3 regions of the Arthrobacter sp. UYCu712 genome follow, and region 2 is predicted to be linked to each of the others. Evidence: predicted binding sites of a transcription regulator. Region 2 holds the regulator's gene; each other region holds the start of a gene.
The links. The regulator LexA, encoded in region 2, represses DNA repair genes until DNA is damaged. The targets are predictions, from matches to a motif close to TCGAACANNTGTTCGA.
Positions count from the first base shown of each region.

Region 1: the regulator LexA is predicted to act here: its motif matches at 2,834-2,849, upstream of uvrA (excinuclease ABC subunit UvrA).
Region 3: the regulator LexA is predicted to act here: its motif matches at 3,811-3,826, upstream of ABIB51_RS01965 (LexA family protein).

Region 1 is NZ_JBEPOZ010000004.1:158,837-164,510, forward strand. Features, by position in the region: gene ABIB51_RS06040 (ABC transporter ATP-binding protein) at 1-490, shown strand, start outside; gene ABIB51_RS06045 (ABC transporter ATP-binding protein) at 580-2,385, shown strand; gene ABIB51_RS06050 (GntR family transcriptional regulator) at 2,382-2,774, shown strand; gene uvrA (excinuclease ABC subunit UvrA) at 2,933-5,674, shown strand, end outside.
Region 2 is NZ_JBEPOZ010000011.1:87,930-93,603, reverse strand. Features, by position in the region: gene ABIB51_RS12750 (histidinol-phosphate transaminase) at 1-765, opposite strand, end outside; gene ABIB51_RS12745 (LysM peptidoglycan-binding domain-containing protein) at 877-1,329, opposite strand; gene lexA (transcriptional repressor LexA) at 1,702-2,451, shown strand; gene ABIB51_RS12735 (ATP-dependent DNA helicase) at 2,584-4,743, opposite strand; gene hflX (GTPase HflX) at 4,736-5,674, opposite strand, start outside.
Region 3 is NZ_JBEPOZ010000002.1:2,758-8,431, reverse strand. Features, by position in the region: gene ABIB51_RS01990 (LLM class flavin-dependent oxidoreductase) at 1-1,174, shown strand, start outside; gene ABIB51_RS01985 (MetQ/NlpA family ABC transporter substrate-binding protein) at 1,202-2,071, shown strand; gene ABIB51_RS01980 (transposase) at 2,475-2,747, opposite strand; gene ABIB51_RS01975 (hypothetical protein) at 2,849-3,073, shown strand; gene ABIB51_RS01970 (hypothetical protein) at 3,350-3,475, shown strand; gene ABIB51_RS01965 (LexA family protein) at 3,841-4,272, shown strand; gene ABIB51_RS01960 (Y-family DNA polymerase) at 4,301-5,581, shown strand; gene ABIB51_RS01955 (hypothetical protein) at 5,618-5,674, shown strand, end outside.

The DNA.
Region 1 (5,674 bases), on a different contig from region 2:
GCAGCAGTCATATCTTTTTTCCGGGACGGTGGCGGACAACCTGCGGATGGGTTCGCCGGAAGCCACGGACGCGGAACTCTGGGAAGCGCTCACCACGGCGCAGGCCGAAGATTTCGTCGCCGAACTGCCGGCGGGGCTGCAGTCGCCGGTGAGCCAGGGCGGGACCAATTTTTCCGGCGGCCAGCGGCAGCGGCTCTGCATAGCCCGCGCGCTGCTCCGGGCCGCCCCCGTCTACGTGTTCGACGACAGTTTCTCGGCGCTCGACTACGGCACCGACTACCGGCTGCGTGAGGCCATGGAGCCGCTCCTTCGCTCCGCCACCGTGCTGGTGGTGGCGGAGCGGGTGTCCACCATCGTCGACGCTGGCCTGATCCTGGTGCTGGAGGACGGCCGGCTCGTGGCGCAGGGCACCCACCAGGAGCTGATGGAAACCTCGCCAAGCTACCAGGAGATCGCAGCCTCTCAGCTGGTGCTGGAGGAGAACCCGTGACCGGGTCGCACGCTCTGGTGGGCGCTGCCCGGTCCCGCCGGCGCGCCATCGGCAGGCTGCTCGGATTGCTCCGGCCGTCAAAATGGCGGATGGCCGGGGTCATCGCGGCCACTTGCGCCTTCGTGGTTCTCAACGTGGCCGCGCCCAAAGTCCTCGGCGACGCCACCGACGTCGTGGTCGACGGCGTCGTCGGAGGTACTTTCGACGAGGACAAGCTGGCGGCGCTGCTCGCGGCCGTCTCCCTCATGTATCTGGGGGCCTCGGTCTTCAGCTGGATCCAGGGCGCCCTGGCCGCCACGGCCGTGCAGCGGCTCGGGTTCGGTCTCCGCGCCTCCGTCGAGGAGAAACTGCATGTGCTGCCGCTCGGCCACTTCGACGAACAGCATCGGGGCGACGTCCTGAGCCGGGCCACCAACGATGTGGACAACATCTCGCAGGCCCTGAACCAGCTGCTGAACCAGCTCATCATGTCCGTGCTGATGCTCTCCGGGGCGCTGGCCATGATGCTGTGGATCTCACCTGTCCTGGCGCTGATTGCCCTGGTGTCCGTGCCGATCTCGGCCCTCATCACCGTGCTCGTAGCCCGGAAGTCGCAAGCGCATTTCACCGAGCAGTGGGGGAGCACGGGCGAGCTGCACGCGCAGCTTGAGGAGTTCTTCACCGGCCATGAGGTCATCAAGGCCTTCGGCCGGCAGGAGGAAGCGGCCGCCCGCTTCCGGGAGGGCAACGGCAAACTCAGCCGGGCCAGCGCCCGCGCCCAGTATGTGTCAGGGGTGGTGCAGCCCCTCATGGTCTTCGTCTCGAACCTTAGTTACGTCGCCGTTGCCGTCGTCGGGGCGCTCCAGGTCACGGCGGGCGCCATGACAATCGGCGGCATCCAGGCCTTCATCCAGTTCAGCCGGCTTTTCAGCCAGCCGATGGGCCAGATCGGCGGAATGCTCACCCTTATGCAGTCCTGCCTCGCCTCGGCCGAGCGGGTCTTTGCGCTGCTGGACGCCCCGGAAATTTCTGCCGAGCAGCCGGACACAGCGGGGGCCCTGGCCACGGCGGGGGATCCGGCGAACACCGGACCCACAGCCAACGGCCGACGCCCGGGCAAGCAGCCGCCCGGCGGGACGACGACTGCGGCCGAGGGCCGGATCTCCTTCGAACACGTCAGCTTCGGCTACAGCCCCGGGGTTCCCGTGATCCACGACCTCTCCTTTGCCGTGGAGCCGGGGCAGACCGTGGCGATTGTGGGCCACACCGGCGCCGGCAAAACAACCGTGGTGAACCTGCTGATGCGGTTCTATGAACTGGACTCCGGACGGATCACCGTCGACGGCGCCGACATCGCGCAGATGCCCCGGGACGAGCTGCGGTCCGGCCTCGGCACCGTCCTTCAGGACGTCTGGCTTTTCACGGGCAGCATCCGGGAGAACATCGAGTACGGCCGGCCCGGCGCCGGCGATGCGGAGATCGCTGCCGCGGCGCAGGCCAGCCACGTCGACCAGTTCGTCCGTTCGCTGCCGGACGGCTACGGCACCATGCTCGGCGACGGCGGCGGCTCGCTCAGCCGGGGACAGCGGCAGCTCATCTCGATCGCGAGGGCGCAACTGGCGGGCCGCAGCATCCTGGTCCTGGACGAGGCGACGAGCTCGGTGGACAGCCGCACCGAGGTGCAGATCCGCCAGGCGATGCAGCGCCTCCGGCAGGGCCGCACCAGCTTCGTGATTGCCCACCGCTTGTCCACCGTCCGGGACGCTGATCTAATTCTCGTCATGGACCACGGACGGATTGTTGAACACGGGACCCATCAGGAGCTGTTGGGCAGGAGCGGGCTGTACTGGGATTTGTACAACGCCCAGTTCGCGGGCAGCGAACAAGTACTCGGCCTCAAGGAGCCGGAACTGTGAGCCCCACGGAGAAGCTGGCGGACCGGTTCCCCGGCGCCTGGAAGCCCAACCAGGCCAGCTCGGTCCCGTTGTTTGAACAGCTCCGGCTCAACATCATCGAACGGGCCGACGACGGCACGCTGGCCGCGGGCACCCGGCTCCCGGCAGTCCGCAGCCTCGCCGCCGAACTCGGCGTTGCCCCGCACACGGTGGCGCGCGCCTACAAGGAACTCGAGGCCGCCGGGGTCGTCGCGACCCGCGGCCGGAACGGGACGGTTGTGTGCGCCCGGGACGAAGCCTGGAACTCGCTGTCCGCCGCCGCGGCGGACTTCGCGGCGGCAGCCAAGGCCCAGGGCGCCAGCTTTGCCGAGGCCGTGCACCTGCTTGCGGCCGCGTACGACCGTGACTGATGTCCCGCTAACACACGGGACCGGATTCCCCGGCAGGTGACACAGTCGGGAATAGATATTCGAAGAAGTTTTCGATTAGCATTGGTAGCGTGCCTAAAGCCGTAGCTGAAGATCCAGCCGTTGATGACCAGACCTCCGTTCCGATGGACAACGTTCCGATGGGCGCCGCAAAACCGGGCCACGCGATCGATACCCGCCCTGCGGTGAAGCGGCCGGACATGTCCCGCCTCGTCGTCAAGGGCGCCCGCGAGCACAACCTGCGCAACGTTGACCTGGACCTGCCGCGCGACTCCATGATCGTGTTCACGGGGCTGTCCGGCTCGGGTAAGTCCTCCCTCGCCTTCGACACGATCTTCGCCGAGGGCCAGCGGCGCTACGTCGAATCGCTTTCCGCCTACGCCCGGCAGTTCCTGGGCCAGGTGGACAAGCCCGACGTCGACTTCATCGAAGGCCTCTCGCCGGCGGTGTCGATCGACCAGAAGTCCACCAGCAAGAACCCCCGCTCCACCGTCGGCACCATCACCGAGATCTACGACTACATGCGCCTGCTGTGGGCCCGGGTGGGCCGCCCGCACTGTCCCGTCTGCGGGGAGCCGGTCACGAAGCAGACCCCGCAGCAGATCGTCGACCAGCTTCTGGAACTGCCGGAAGGCACACGCTTCCAGGTCCTGGCGCCCGTGGTCCGTGGCCGCAAGGGCGAATTCGTCGAACTGTTCAAGGAACTGACCGCCAAGGGCTACTCACGCGCCCGGGTCGATGACAAGCTCATCCAGCTGAGTGATCCGCCCAAGCTCGGCAAGCAGTTCAAACACACGATTGAAGTGGTCGTGGACCGGCTCGTGGTCAAGGAAGGCATCAACCAGCGCCTCACCGACTCGGTCGAAACCGCCCTCGGGCTGGCCGAGGGCCGGATCCTCGCCGAGTTCGTCGACCTCGACGCGGACGACGCGGAGCGGGTCAGGGCGTTCTCCGAGCACCTCGCCTGCCCCAACGAGCACCCCCTCGCGATCGACGAGATCGAACCGCGCTCCTTCTCGTTCAACAACCCCTTCGGTGCCTGCTCCGCCTGCAGCGGCATCGGCACGAAGCTGGAGGTTGATGAGGAACTCATCATTCCGAACGGGGAACTCTCACTCTCGGAAGGGGCCATCGCGCCGTGGTCGCTCGGCACGGCGACGACGGAGTACTGGAACCGGTTGCTCGACGGACTCGCCAAAGAACTCGGTTTCTCGATGACGACCCCGTGGGAAAAGCTCTCCGAGGACACCCGCCAGACCGTGCTGCACGGCAAGGACCACAAAGTAGTGGTGCAGTACCGCAACCGCTTCGGCCGGGAACGCAAGTACAGCACCGGCTTCGAGGGCGTCATCCAGTACGTCCACCGCAAACACCTTGAAACAGACTCGGACTCGGCCCGGGACCGCTACGAGGAGTACATGCGGCAGATCCCGTGCCCGGCCTGCAACGGCGCACGCCTGAACCCTGCGTCGCTCTCGGTCCTGATCAACGGCAAGTCGATCGCCGAGGTCGCCGCGATGCCGATGCGCGACTGCGCCCGCTTCCTGGACAAGCTCGTGCTCACCGGCCGGGAAGCCCAGATCGCCCACCAGGTCCTCATCGAGATCCAGGCCCGCCTGACCTTCCTGCTCGACGTCGGCCTGGAGTACCTTAACCTGGAGCGTCCCTCCGGCACACTGTCCGGCGGCGAGGCCCAGCGCATCCGGCTCGCCACCCAGATCGGCTCCGGCCTCGTGGGTGTGCTCTACGTCCTGGACGAGCCGTCCATCGGCCTGCACCAGCGGGACAACCGCCGCCTGATCGAGACGCTCACCCGGCTGCGGGACCTCGGCAACACCCTGATCGTGGTGGAACACGACGAGGACACCATCCAGGTAGCCGACTGGGTGGTGGACATCGGACCCGGGGCCGGCGAACACGGCGGCATGGTGGTGCACTCCGGGTCCTACAAGGAGCTGCTCGAGAACAAGGAATCGCTCACCGGTGATTACCTCTCCGGCCGGAAGCGGATCGATATTCCCAAGAAACGGCGCAAATACGACAAGAAGCGTGAGCTCAAGGTCGTCGGAGCCAAGGAGCACAATCTCCTGAATGTCGATGCCACCTTCCCGCTGGGACTGTTCACCGCAGTGACCGGCGTCAGCGGCTCCGGCAAGTCCACCCTGGTTAACGAGATCCTCTACAAGGTCCTGGCGAACAAGCTCAACGGCGCCAAACAGGTGGCCGGTCGGCACAAGTCGATCCAGGGCCTCGAGCACCTCGACAAGGTGGTCCACGTCGACCAGAGCCCCATCGGGCGCACTCCGCGGTCCAACCCGGCCACCTACACGGGTGTCTTTGACAACATCCGCAAACTCTTCGCTGAGACCACCGAGGCCAAGGTCCGCGGCTACCTGCCGGGCCGGTTCTCCTTCAACGTCAAAGGCGGCCGCTGCGAGGCGTGCTCCGGTGACGGCACCCTGAAGATCGAAATGAACTTCCTGCCTGACGTCTACGTGCCCTGCGAGGTGTGCCACGGCGCCCGGTACAACCGCGAAACCCTGGAAGTCCACTACAAAGGCAAAACGATCGCCGATGTCCTGAACATGCCCATCGAGGAAGGTGCCGAGTTCTTCGCGGCCTTCTCACCGATCGCCCGGCACCTCAGCACGCTCGTCGACGTCGGACTCGGCTACGTCCGGCTGGGCCAGCCCGCCACCACGCTCTCCGGCGGCGAGGCCCAGCGGGTGAAGCTCGCGGCGGAACTGCAGAAGCGCTCCAACGGGCGCAGCGTCTACGTGCTGGACGAGCCCACCACGGGCCTGCACTTCGAGGACATCCGGAAGCTGCTCTTGGTGCTCCAGGGCCTCGTGGACAAGGGCAACACGGTCATCACGATCGAG
Region 2 (5,674 bases):
GACCAGCCGCAACGCGTCGGCCACCTCGGGCGCCGCCGCCATGTAACCGAGGCGCGCGCCGGCCAGCGCGAAGGCTTTGCTCATGGTGCGCGAGACGATCAGCCGTTCGCGGCCCGGGAGCAGTTCGAGCGCGCTCGGCGTGCCGTCGTGGGCGAACTCGTGGTACGCCTCGTCGACGATCACGATGGTCTGGCTGGCTTCGCCGGCCTCGTACACGGCTTCCACGACGTCGAGCCCGAGGCCCGTGCCCGTGGGATTGTTCGGCGAGCAGAGGAAGACGACGTTGGGCTGGAGCTCACGGACCTGCCGCGCCGCCGATTCCGCGCTCAGCCCGTAGTCGCCGGCGCGCACGCCCACAACGTATCCGGTGTCCGTGCCCGCGGCGAGCAAGGGGTACATGGAGTAGGTGGGAGGGAAGCCCAGTGCGGTGCGCCCGGGTCCGCCGAAGGCCTGCAGGATCTGCTGGAGTACCTCGTTGGAGCCGTTGGCGGCCCAGAGGTTTTCCGCGCCCAGCCCGTGGCCGAGGTATTCGGCCAGCGCTTCACGCAGCTCAGTAAATTCCCGGTCCGGGTAGCGGTTCAGGCCGGCGGCTGCCTCAGTGACAGCCTTCGAGATGGCTTCCTGCACGTCGGCCGGGACACCGTGGGTGTTCTCGTTGACGTTGAGCAGGATGGGGACGTCCAGCTGCGGCGCGCCGTAGGGGCTCATGCCCCGCAGATTCGTCCGGAGGGGAAGTCGGTTCAGTCGCTCTAACTGGTCAGTCACTTCACTAGTTTAAGTGAGACGTCGGCGGGCCTTGAAACTGTGACGCCCTGGACCGGGAAACGTGGGCGCCGTGGCGGCCGCGTGATCCGTGGCTCTCGGGCGCCGGCGGTGCTACTTCACCGGGACGAAGAGCGTCTGGCCGGGCCGGACGCGGGCGGCGTCGAGGTTGTTGAGCTGGACGATGTCGGCGACAACGTCGCGGGGGTCGCGCTCGGGGGCCACGGTTCCGGCGATGGCCCACAGCGATTCCCCGGGCTGCACCGTGACGGAGACGGTGGGGGTGACCGACAGCTCGGAGGCGGACTCTGAGGCCTTGGCCGGCGCATTCAGGAAGCCGCCGAGCGAAAGGATCAAGGCGGCCAGCAGGATGAGCGGCACGCCGAAGAACACAAACCGGCCCCGCCTGGTCAGACGGAGCGGCGCCTGCTTGGGGCGGGAGCCCCGGCCGGAGGCAGCCCCTTTGGGGGAGGCTGCCTTGCCGAAGGAGGCGCGGGGCAGGGACTTGCCGTAGCCACCGGCCGCGCCGTGGCCGAATGTGTCGTGAAACGCGCTTGATGCTGACATGAACTGAGCCCTCCTGGACCATACTGTGCCGCCCGGCGTACTCCACGTACTTGCCGCCAACCGGCCCGATCTTCGAACATAGAACCGAATGTTTCGCTCTCATCGGACTGCAATGCTTTCATCCGATCCGCAATGTTCGAACACATATTCGAACTTCACTCCTCCAGTTTTAGCACCTATTGACGAACATTGTCGAGACTCGCTAGAACAAATGTTTGAAAATGGTGTGCGGCTGGCCTACGTTTGAGTCACAGGACAACCACTTCTGCAGTCGGTCATCAATAGTTGATCAGCAGGGTCTGACATTCAGGCCGGAAGGGCCCGATAACTGCCTTCACGGCAGCCGGGCGGAATCGAAAGGCATTGGCGAACATGGCAGCACAAGCCACCGGCGGCAGGGCATCCCAGCGGAGCCCGCAGTCCGCCAGGCCTCCCAAGAGCCTGACCGTGCGGCAGAAGAAGATCCTGGAAACCATCCAGCGTTCGGTGACGGACAACGGCTACCCTCCCTCGATGCGCGAGATCGGCGACACCGTGGGTCTGGCGAGCCTTTCCAGCGTGACCCACCAGCTGTCCCAGCTCGAGAAGCTCGGCTACCTGCGGAGGGACCCCAAACGTCCACGCGCCATGGAAGTGCTGATGCCGCTGACCCTTGATGAGGGCAGCACCAAGGTTTCCGGCGTCGAGAAGTCCAGCGGACTGCGTGCCGTCGGCGGACTCTCCGTCTCGGAACTGGCCAGCGCCACCGATACTGCGATGGTGCCGCTGGTGGGCCGGATCGCGGCCGGCGGTCCGATCCTCGCGGACCAGGTGGTGGAGGACATCATGCCGCTGCCGCGCCAGCTGGTGGGCCACGGCGAACTCTTTATGCTCAAGGTGGCGGGCGACTCGATGATCGATGCCGCCATCTGCGACGGCGACTGGGTGGTGGTGCGCCGGCAGGGTGACGCCGTGAACGGTGACATTGTGGCCGCGCTCCTGGACGACGAGGCGACGGTGAAGACCTTCCGCCAGCGGGACGGCCACACCTGGCTGCTGCCGCAGAACACGCAGTACGAGCCGATCCTGGGCGACCACGCCGTCATCATGGGCAAGGTCGTTTCGGTCCTGCGCTCCCTCTGACGGTTGCGGCCACGAACACCTGGGCCGCCAACTCCTGAAGCCAAGGTCCCCGCCGGGTGCTCCGGACGGGGACCTTTTGCTTTTCGGGCTCCCGCCTGGCTCCCCTGCGTACTTACTCGCGTGCCTGGCTGCCTACGTGGCGGACTGTGCCGATTCCTTGGCGCGCCGCTCCAGGGCAGCGAAGGCGACGGCGGGATCGGTCGTGGGCCAGAACGGCGGCAGCGCCGCACGGAGGAATCCCCCGTAGCGTTCCGTGGACAGGCGCGAATCCAGCACCGCCACCACCCCCTTGTCCGACGTCGACCGGATCAGCCGTCCGGCCCCCTGGGCCAGCCGGATCGCGGCATGCGTTGCCGAGACGCTCATGAACCCGTTGCCGCCGGCCTGGGCCACTGCCCGGGAGCGTGCCGTCATGAGCGGATCATCCGGCCGCGGGAACGGAATCCGGTCGATGACCACCAGCCGGCAGGAGTCCCCGGGAACGTCGACGCCCTGCCACAGCGACATGGTGCCGAACAGGCACGTGTCCGGTTCATCGGCGAACTGGCGGACAAGCGCCGTCATGGTTGAATCCCCCTGGCACAGGATGCTCATGTCCAGCCGGGGCCGCATCGCCTCCGCGGCGTCCTCGGCCGCCCGGCGGGACGAGAACAGGCACAGTGCCCCGCCGCCGGAGGCCCTGATCAGTTTTTCCAGCTCGTCGAGGGCTTCCGGGGACGTGCCGCGGCCTGGCTTGGGCAGGTGCTTGGCTACATAGAGGATGCCCTGCTTGGGATATTCGAAGGGCGACCCGACGTCCACCCCGGTCCAGCTGGGTGCGCCCGGACCGACCAGGCCGAGTCCGCCCGCGGCGGGCTCGAAGGCCGAGCCGATCGCGAGGGTCGCCGAGGTCAGGATGACGGTGTGGTCCGCGAACAGGCCCTCGCGGAGCCTCCCGGCGACGCTCAGCGGGGCCACATTGATCAGGGCCGGAGCGGACTCGTCGGGCTGGGCGTAACCCTGCGCCGGATCGAACGTGCTGTTCCGGGAGAACCAGACCACCTCGCGGTTTTCGCGGGCGGCCAGCAGCCGTTCGCAGAGTTCCAGGATGACCATAAGGCGGGAGCGCGCCAGCTGGCGTCCGCCATCGGCGGTGGTGGCGCTGTCGCCCTTGGAATCGGAGAGGGCTGCGCGGCAGGCGTCACGCAGCTGGTCCACGCAGTCCAGCTGTTCGCTGTTGAGCCCGTTGGGCATCAGCCCGCTGGGGACGCCTTCTATGGCAAGTTCGAGGTTGGCCGCGGCGTTGTTGAGCGCGTCCACGGTGATGCCGGTGTGCTTCCGGGCCCCGGACGCGGCGACGTGCACCATCGCGACGGAGAGCTGTCCGGACACGGCTCCGGTAACGCGGTCCTGCAGCTCGTGCGCCTCATCGACCACCACGACGTCGTACTCGGGCAGCACGGCGAGTCCTTCGAAGGCGCTGACGGCCAGCATGGCGTGGTTGGTGACGACGACGTCGGCGTCGGCGGCGTTCTGCCGGGCCAGTTCGCTGAAGCATTCCGCGGCGAGGGGGCATTTCTGCGCGCCGAGGCATTCCATCGACGTGACGGAGACCTGGCGCCAGGCGCGGTCCGTCACACCGGGCATGAGCTCGTCACGGTCCCCCGAGGCGGTTTGCTCGGCCCACTCGCGGAGCCGGACGACTTCCTTGCCGAACTGGGAGGACGGGCCGCCCATGGCCGCGGCAAAGTGCGGCACGGACGTGTCCTCGCCGAGGGAGAAGAGCTGGCCCTCTGAGGGTTCTTCCGAGGGGAAGCCGCCCTCGAGCTTGTGGCGGCAGACGTAATTGGACCGGCCCTTGACGAGGGCGACCTTGACCGGGCGCTCCAGGGCAGGGGTGATGGTCTTGAGCAGCCGGGGCAGGTCTCGGCCCACGATCTGGGTCTGCAGGGCCAGGGTGGCGGTGGAGACGAGGGTGGGCTTGTCACTGACGAGCGAGTGCGCGATCAGCGGGATCAGGTAGGCCAGTGACTTTCCTGTGCCGGTGCCGGCCTGGACCAGGAGGTGGTCGCCGGTGTCGATGGCGCGGGCGACCTGCCGGGCCATTTCGTGCTGGCCCGTGCGGCTCTGGCCGCCCATGCCGGAAACCGCCCGGTCGAGGAGTTCGATCACGAACTCCCCGCCGGCCGGGCGGTTCTTTGCGGCCGGAACCTGCGCGGCTGGTGTCTCGTCGCGGGAAGTGTCCCCTTCCGGGTCCTCCCCCGCCGGGCGGGCCGCGTCGGTGGCCGCTCCGGTTGCCGCTGCCTTAGTCATTGCTGATGAACGAATCCAGTTCAGCGGCCAGGCCCTCGCGCACCATCACGACGGCGCGGGTGCCGGTTTCCACATGGTCGAGGCTGAGGATCTCGGCGTCGGTCTCGTGCAGTTTGCTGAGCAGGTCCCCGCGGTTGTACGGGATCATCAGTTCCAGTTTCACGCTGGGCCGCGGAATGCCTTCGCTGATGGCCTGCAGCAGTTCCGGGATGCCTTCCCCGGTGCGTGCCGACACCACAATGTGGCGCGGTTCGCGCTGCTTGAGCCGTTCGATCACGAACGGATCGGCGGCGTCGGCCTTGTTCAGGACGATGATTTCCGGCACCTTGCGCGCATCGACCTCGCTGAAGACGGCGCGGACGGCGGCGATCTGGCCTTCCGGATCCGGGTGTGAGACGTCGACGACGTGCAGGATCAGGTCCGCGTCCGCCACTTCTTCCAGGGTGGAGCGGAAGGCCTCCACGAGCTGGGTGGGCAGCGAACGGACGAAGCCCACTGTGTCGGCAAGGGTGTAGCCCAGCCCGTCCGAGGTTTCGGCCTTGCGGACCGTCGGATCCAGCGTGGCGAACAGGGCGTTCTCCACGAGCACCCCGGCGTCGGTGAGCCGGTTCAGCAGTGATGACTTTCCGGCGTTGGTGTAGCCGGCGATTGCCACCGAGGGCACGGCGTTACGACGCCGGTTGGCGCGTTTGGTTTCCCGGGCCGGTTTCATTGCAGCAATCTCGCGCCGCAGCTTGGCCATCCGGGTGCGGATCCGGCGGCGGTCCAGTTCGATCTTGGTTTCACCGGGACCCCGCGAACCCATGCCGGCGCCGGCACCGCCCACCTGGCCACCGGCCTGGCGCGACATCGACTCGCCCCAGCCTCGCAGGCGCGGGAGCAGGTATTCGAGCTGCGCCAGTTCCACCTGCGCCTTGCCCTCGCGGCTCTT
Region 3 (5,674 bases), on a different contig from region 2:
CCTGCAGGTGCCGTCCAACGATCCCCTCATCCTGCTGTCCGCGCTCGCCACCGGAACGCGGGACATCGGACTGGCCGCGACGTCGTCGGTGATTCAAAGCCACCCCTTCCAGTTTGCCCGGCAGATGTCCACCCTGGACCACATCAGCAACGGACGGGTGGCCTGGAACATCGTCACCAGCGTGCTGGAAAACGCGCACCGGAACTTCAACGCCACCGAGCTCACCAAGCACGACGAACGCTACGACTGGGCGGACGAATACGTCGAGGCCGCCTATAAGTTGTGGGAAGGCTCGTGGGAGGACGACGCGCTGCTCCGGGACAAGGAGACCGGAGTCCACGCCGACCCGGAGAAAGTCAGCAAGATCTACCATCGCGGGCCCCGGTATTCGATCGACGGTCCGCACCTCGCGGCGCCTTCGCCGCAGCGCACCCCGGTGCTCTTCCAGGCCGGGAGCTCCGGCCGCGGCCAGCAGTTCTGCGCCGCCAACGCCGAGGCCACCTTCACCCTGGCGCCGAACACCGAGGTTGCCGCGAAGTACACGGCGGCCGTCCGTGAACAGGCCACCGCCGCCGGCCGCCACCCGGACGACGTGAAGTTCCTCCAGGGCATGCACTTCGTGGTCGGCGGCACCGAAGCCGAAGCGGAACGCAAGGCCGGGGAGTTGGAGGACAGCCTGGACATCGAGGCCCTGCTGGCCCACGTGGGCGGCGGATTCGGCGTCGACCTCGGCGGCCTGCCGCTGGACACCCCGCTCGGTGACCTTGAGACGGAAGGCAGCCAGGGCCACCTCACCGCCATCCGCGCCTCCGTCCGCGGGGGCAACCCCACCCTCCGCGACATTGCGCTGTACCGCAGCCGGGCCAACCGCGTGGTGGGAACCCCCGCGCAGATTGCCGACCGCCTCGAGGAGTGGCAGGACGCCGGGATCGACGGCATCAACATCATCAACCAGACCATCCCCGGCTCGTACACCGACTTCATCGAGGGTGTGCTGCCGGAACTGCGGAGCCGCGGGCTGGCCCAGGACAGCTACGCGCCGGGAACCCTGCGGGAGAAGCTCTTCGGGGCCGGGCCGCGGCTCAACGGCCGCCATCCCGCCGCGGCCTTCCGGGGGGCCTTCAAGGAATTCTCCGCGGCTGCCGAAAACCAGCCCGCCACCGTCACCGCCTAGCGCGGACCACCACAAAGGACCAAGAACATGCAGCGTAGAAATTTCCTCAAGTACGCCCTCGCGGGCGCCGGCGCAGCCGCCGTTTCGGCACTGACAGGCTGCGGCCTCGTCAATCCCGGGGGTGCCGGCGCCAGCGGCGGAAAGACGATCAAGATCATCGTCACGGAGTCGGCCCCGTACCAGGAACCCACCAAGCTCGCCCAGAAGCTGCTCGAGGCCAAGGGATGGACCCTGGAGCCGACGTACGTCACGGACATCATCCAGCCCAACCTGGCAGTGGCCAACGGCGAATTCGACGCCAACTTCTTCCAGCACAACGCCTACCTGAAGCAGTTCAACCAGGACAAGGGCCTGGACAACGTGGGACTCTTCTACGTTTACAGCGCGCCGGGCGGCATCTGGTCCGACAAGTACAAGACCCTGGACGAGCTTCCGGACGGCGCGAAGATCGGCATCCCCGTGGACCCGGCCAACAACGGCCGTGCCCTGTTCATGCTCCGGGACGCGGGCCTGCTGGAGCTTTCCGAAGCAACAGTGATCCACACGTCGCAGAAGAACATCACCGCAAACCCGAAGAAGCTGCAGTTCGTGGAGGTGGACCAGCAATCCCTTGCCAAGACCCTTCCCGACGTCGACGCCGGCTTCCTGATCGCCCGGATGGCCGCCGATGCCGGGCACACCAAGGAGGACGCGCTGGCCTTCGAAGCGGATGCGGACCAGGTTCCGTTCCGGATCGTGGTTGCGGGCCGGAAGGACTTTGCCGGCTCGGAGAAGGCCAAAGCCCTCAAAGCGGCGTTCCAGTCCCCGGAGGTCAAAGCCTGGTTCGCCGGCTACCAGAAGGGCATCCTGCCCACCCCCTGGGACCAGGATCCCGTTGCCGACGTCACGAAGCTCTAGCTGGCTATAGGTCATGTCAAGTCCGTGTCCGGGGCACGGCGGTGCACGCCTCGGGCGGTCCGGGGCGGGGCTCGTGAGTGGGGTGACGGCTGACGGTTTGTTGGCTGGACCGGCGTGGTTCCGGGTCGCGCCCACGCTGACTTGTCCGACCTCGGTCATTCACCGGGTCATCTGGCGTCGTTCGGGCTGCGGCCGGAGGGCGAAGGGCCGGGCGCCAAGCTAGAAGCGGCGTAACGCGTGAGCGTCCGCCATAGCCCGGTCGGCGTCTGGTCCGGCCCTTCGTCGGTTCCAGCGTCTCACCGTCGTCCGGAGTTGTGAAGTGGTTTTGGGGGCGCACCTCCTTGAATCCGGGAACTGGCGGCTTTCCCGGCTGGCCGTATGGTGTGCCGCCGGCTTGTTGCGGTCAACGTCGTTCGTCCTCGCTGCGCTGCGGGCGCTCCACGGCCCGGCTGGGCGGGTCAGTCAACCACAGACCCATGCCGAGATCGATCAGGGCCCGTCGCAGCGCCACGCTGCCTTCCCTGCTGATGGTCCCGTCGCGTCGTTTTCCAGCCGACTCGTATTGAGTGGGTGAGAGCCCGAGGCCCGGTAGATCTGTGAAGGTCCGGGCCAGCGCTGCGGGTCGCCCAGCGCCCCGGCATAGATGCCGGCCCTCCGCCCACCGCGAGCTCGGCACCTGCGGGTGCCCGGGGACTCCGCGGCGCCGGCTCCACGCCGAAGGCCCGTCTTGCAGGGAGGCCGCGGCAGGATGGGCTCCATCATGGACAGGCGGTAGCGGTGCGCCCGGACGCCGAATGGGTGCTGATGTACCGGCTCGGACTGAGCCGGCAACGCATCGCTGCCCTCGTCCGCGCCGAACCTGCCACCGTCGGGTACCACCTGGTCATCGCCCGCCACCAGGATCCGGGCCTCGAACCCGCATACCGGGCCGCCGCCGCGGCCAAAGCCGGCCCCAACGGACCTTGCCCGGATGGAGGAGATCATCGCCTGGATGACGGCTGAGGGCCGCTTCCCCCGTGACCGCTCGAAGGATAAAGGTGAGCGGTCGATGGCTCGGTGGCTCTCGAATCGTCGGCGCGAAGCAGCAAACGGCACCCTTCACCCGGTGTACCGGGACAGCCTCGCCCGGGTCCCCGGTTGGGAAGGAAACCCCAGGGCATCAGCGGATGAGGCCAGGTGGCATGAACGACTCGCCCAGCTCGTGGACTTCCGTACCGAGGGCAACGACTGGCCCCGCCACCACACTACTCCTCAGAGCGGGAGCACACCCTCGGGGTATTGATCCACACCCAGCGGTACAAACACCGCCGCGGCGACCTCGACCCGGAAAAGGTCAAGCTCCTGGACGCCGCCGCGCCCGGGTGGCAGGCCGGACGGACCCGCGGCCGCCCACCCCGCAGGTAAACGCAGGTTCAGCGCCATGCCGGCGAAGCCACTCATGAATGGCCTGCCGGCCGGTAAACTCATTGAGGCTCTCCAGTCCCCCCAGCTTGGAGAGCCGGGAGCCTCCACGCTTGAGTCCTTGATTCGCGCGGAGGCTTCCTCATACCCCCGACAAAGGCCCGCGGCCGCACATCCGGTCAGTACAGCGCACCGTTCGGCCGGGTTGCGCCCATTGGGGTGAGGTGGAGCCCTCCGCGCAGCTCAAAGCTGTCCCCACTGGCGTGCAACCCGGCCCCCGCCGGCGGCCGATCCCACCGGTCGATGGGTCTTCTGTCGGTGGCGAGCGGTATGCTTATTCGAAGATATATTCGAATAAAAGGTGTGTTGTGGGCGTTGTTGTTGGTCCCCGCGTGATAGATGCGGGTGCGTCGTTGTTGTCGGTGCTGATCTCTCCGGTCGCTGTCGCGGCCGGGTATCCCTCGCCCGCGCAGGACTACTTTGACGGGCGGATCGACCTCAATGAGCACCTCATCAAGGACGTTACGTCCACCTATGTGGTGCGGGTGTCCGGGGACTCCATGACCGGCGCCGGGATCAGCGACGGTGATGAGCTGATCGTGAACCGCGCCCTGGAACCGGTGGACGGGTCCGTGGTCGTCGCGGTCCTGGACGGGGAACTGACCATCAAACGGCTGCGGATCACGGGTACCGGGGTCGTGCTGCAGGCAGAGAACCCCGCGTACCCGGACATCCGGGTACCATCCTTATCCGATCTGGTGGTGTGGGGCGTAGCGACCCGATGCCTCCATTACATTTAGGGCCCGGCCTGTGTCCAAGCCGGGTCTCATGCGGCGGATGCCGCAGATCGCGCACGTGGATGTGAACTGCTTCTACGCCTCGGCCGAGCGGGCCTTCAACCCCGCTCTGGAGGGCCGGCCCGTCATCGTGCTCTCCAACAACGACGGCTGCGCCGTCACCCGGTCCCCGGAAGCCAAAGCCCTCGGCATCGCCATGGGAGAGCCCTGGTTCAAACTCGCACCCCGGGCCAGGGAATGGGGACTCGTGGCCCTCTCGAGTAACTACGAGCTCTACGGCGACATCAGCGCCCGCGTCATGGAGCTGCTGGGCCGGTACTCGGCCTGGCTCGAGGTCTACAGCATCGACGAGGCATTCCTCGGCGTCAAAGGCACCCCGGAGGAGCTCCTGGCCCTGGGCCGGGACATGAAAGCCGCCGTGCGGCGCAACGTCGGCGTGCCCGTCTGCGTCGGCATCGGACCGACAAAGACCTTGGCGAAACTGGCGAACAAATGGGCCAAGAACAACCCGGCCTTCGACGGCGTCTGCCACTGGGACTCCGTGCCCGCAGCCGACCGGGAATCCCTGATGCGGCGTCTGTCCGTGATCGAGATCTGGGGTGTCGCCACCCGGCTGACCAAACGCCTCAATGCCCTGGGGATTCACTCCACCCTTGACCTGTCCCGGGCGGATCCGGTGATGATCCGGGACCGGTTCTCCGTGGTCATGATGCGCACCGTCCTGGAACTCCAGGAAACCCCCTGCATCCCGATGGAGGAAGAACGGACCGGCCGGGACCAGCTCATCTTCTCCCGCTCCTTCGCCACCCCCATCACCACCGCGGCCGGGATCCGGCAGGTCATGAGCGTCTACGGCCAGCAAGCCTCGGCCCGGCTGGCCAAACACGGCCTCCAGGCCAAAGTCCTCACCGCCTTCGCCGGCACCTCACACTTCAACCCGAAAGACACCTCCTACCCCTCCGTCAGCGTGGCCCTGCCGATGCCAACCGCCGACCCGGTGCTGCTCACCAAAGCCGCCCACGCTCTCCTGCCCCGCATCTGCGAGGGCATCCGGTACGCCCGGGCCGGGATCATGGTCACCGACCTCCGCCCCACCGGCAAACAGGCACCCCTGTCCCTGTTCGAAAACCCACACGAGGAACGCCACATCGGAACCCTCCTCGAAGACATCACCCGCCGCTACGGCCGCGGCTCCATCGGCCTCGGCCACGGAGGCATCCGCGGCGGACCCGACTGGACCATGAAACGGGACATGCTCTCCCCCCGCTACACCACCCACTGGGACGAACTCCCCGTCGTCAAAGCCGCCTAAACCCCGCACGACAGCACCACGAAAGAACCACACCGCATGAGCACCATCACCGACACCGCACCACAGACCCACGACCTGCAGGTCCGGACCGAC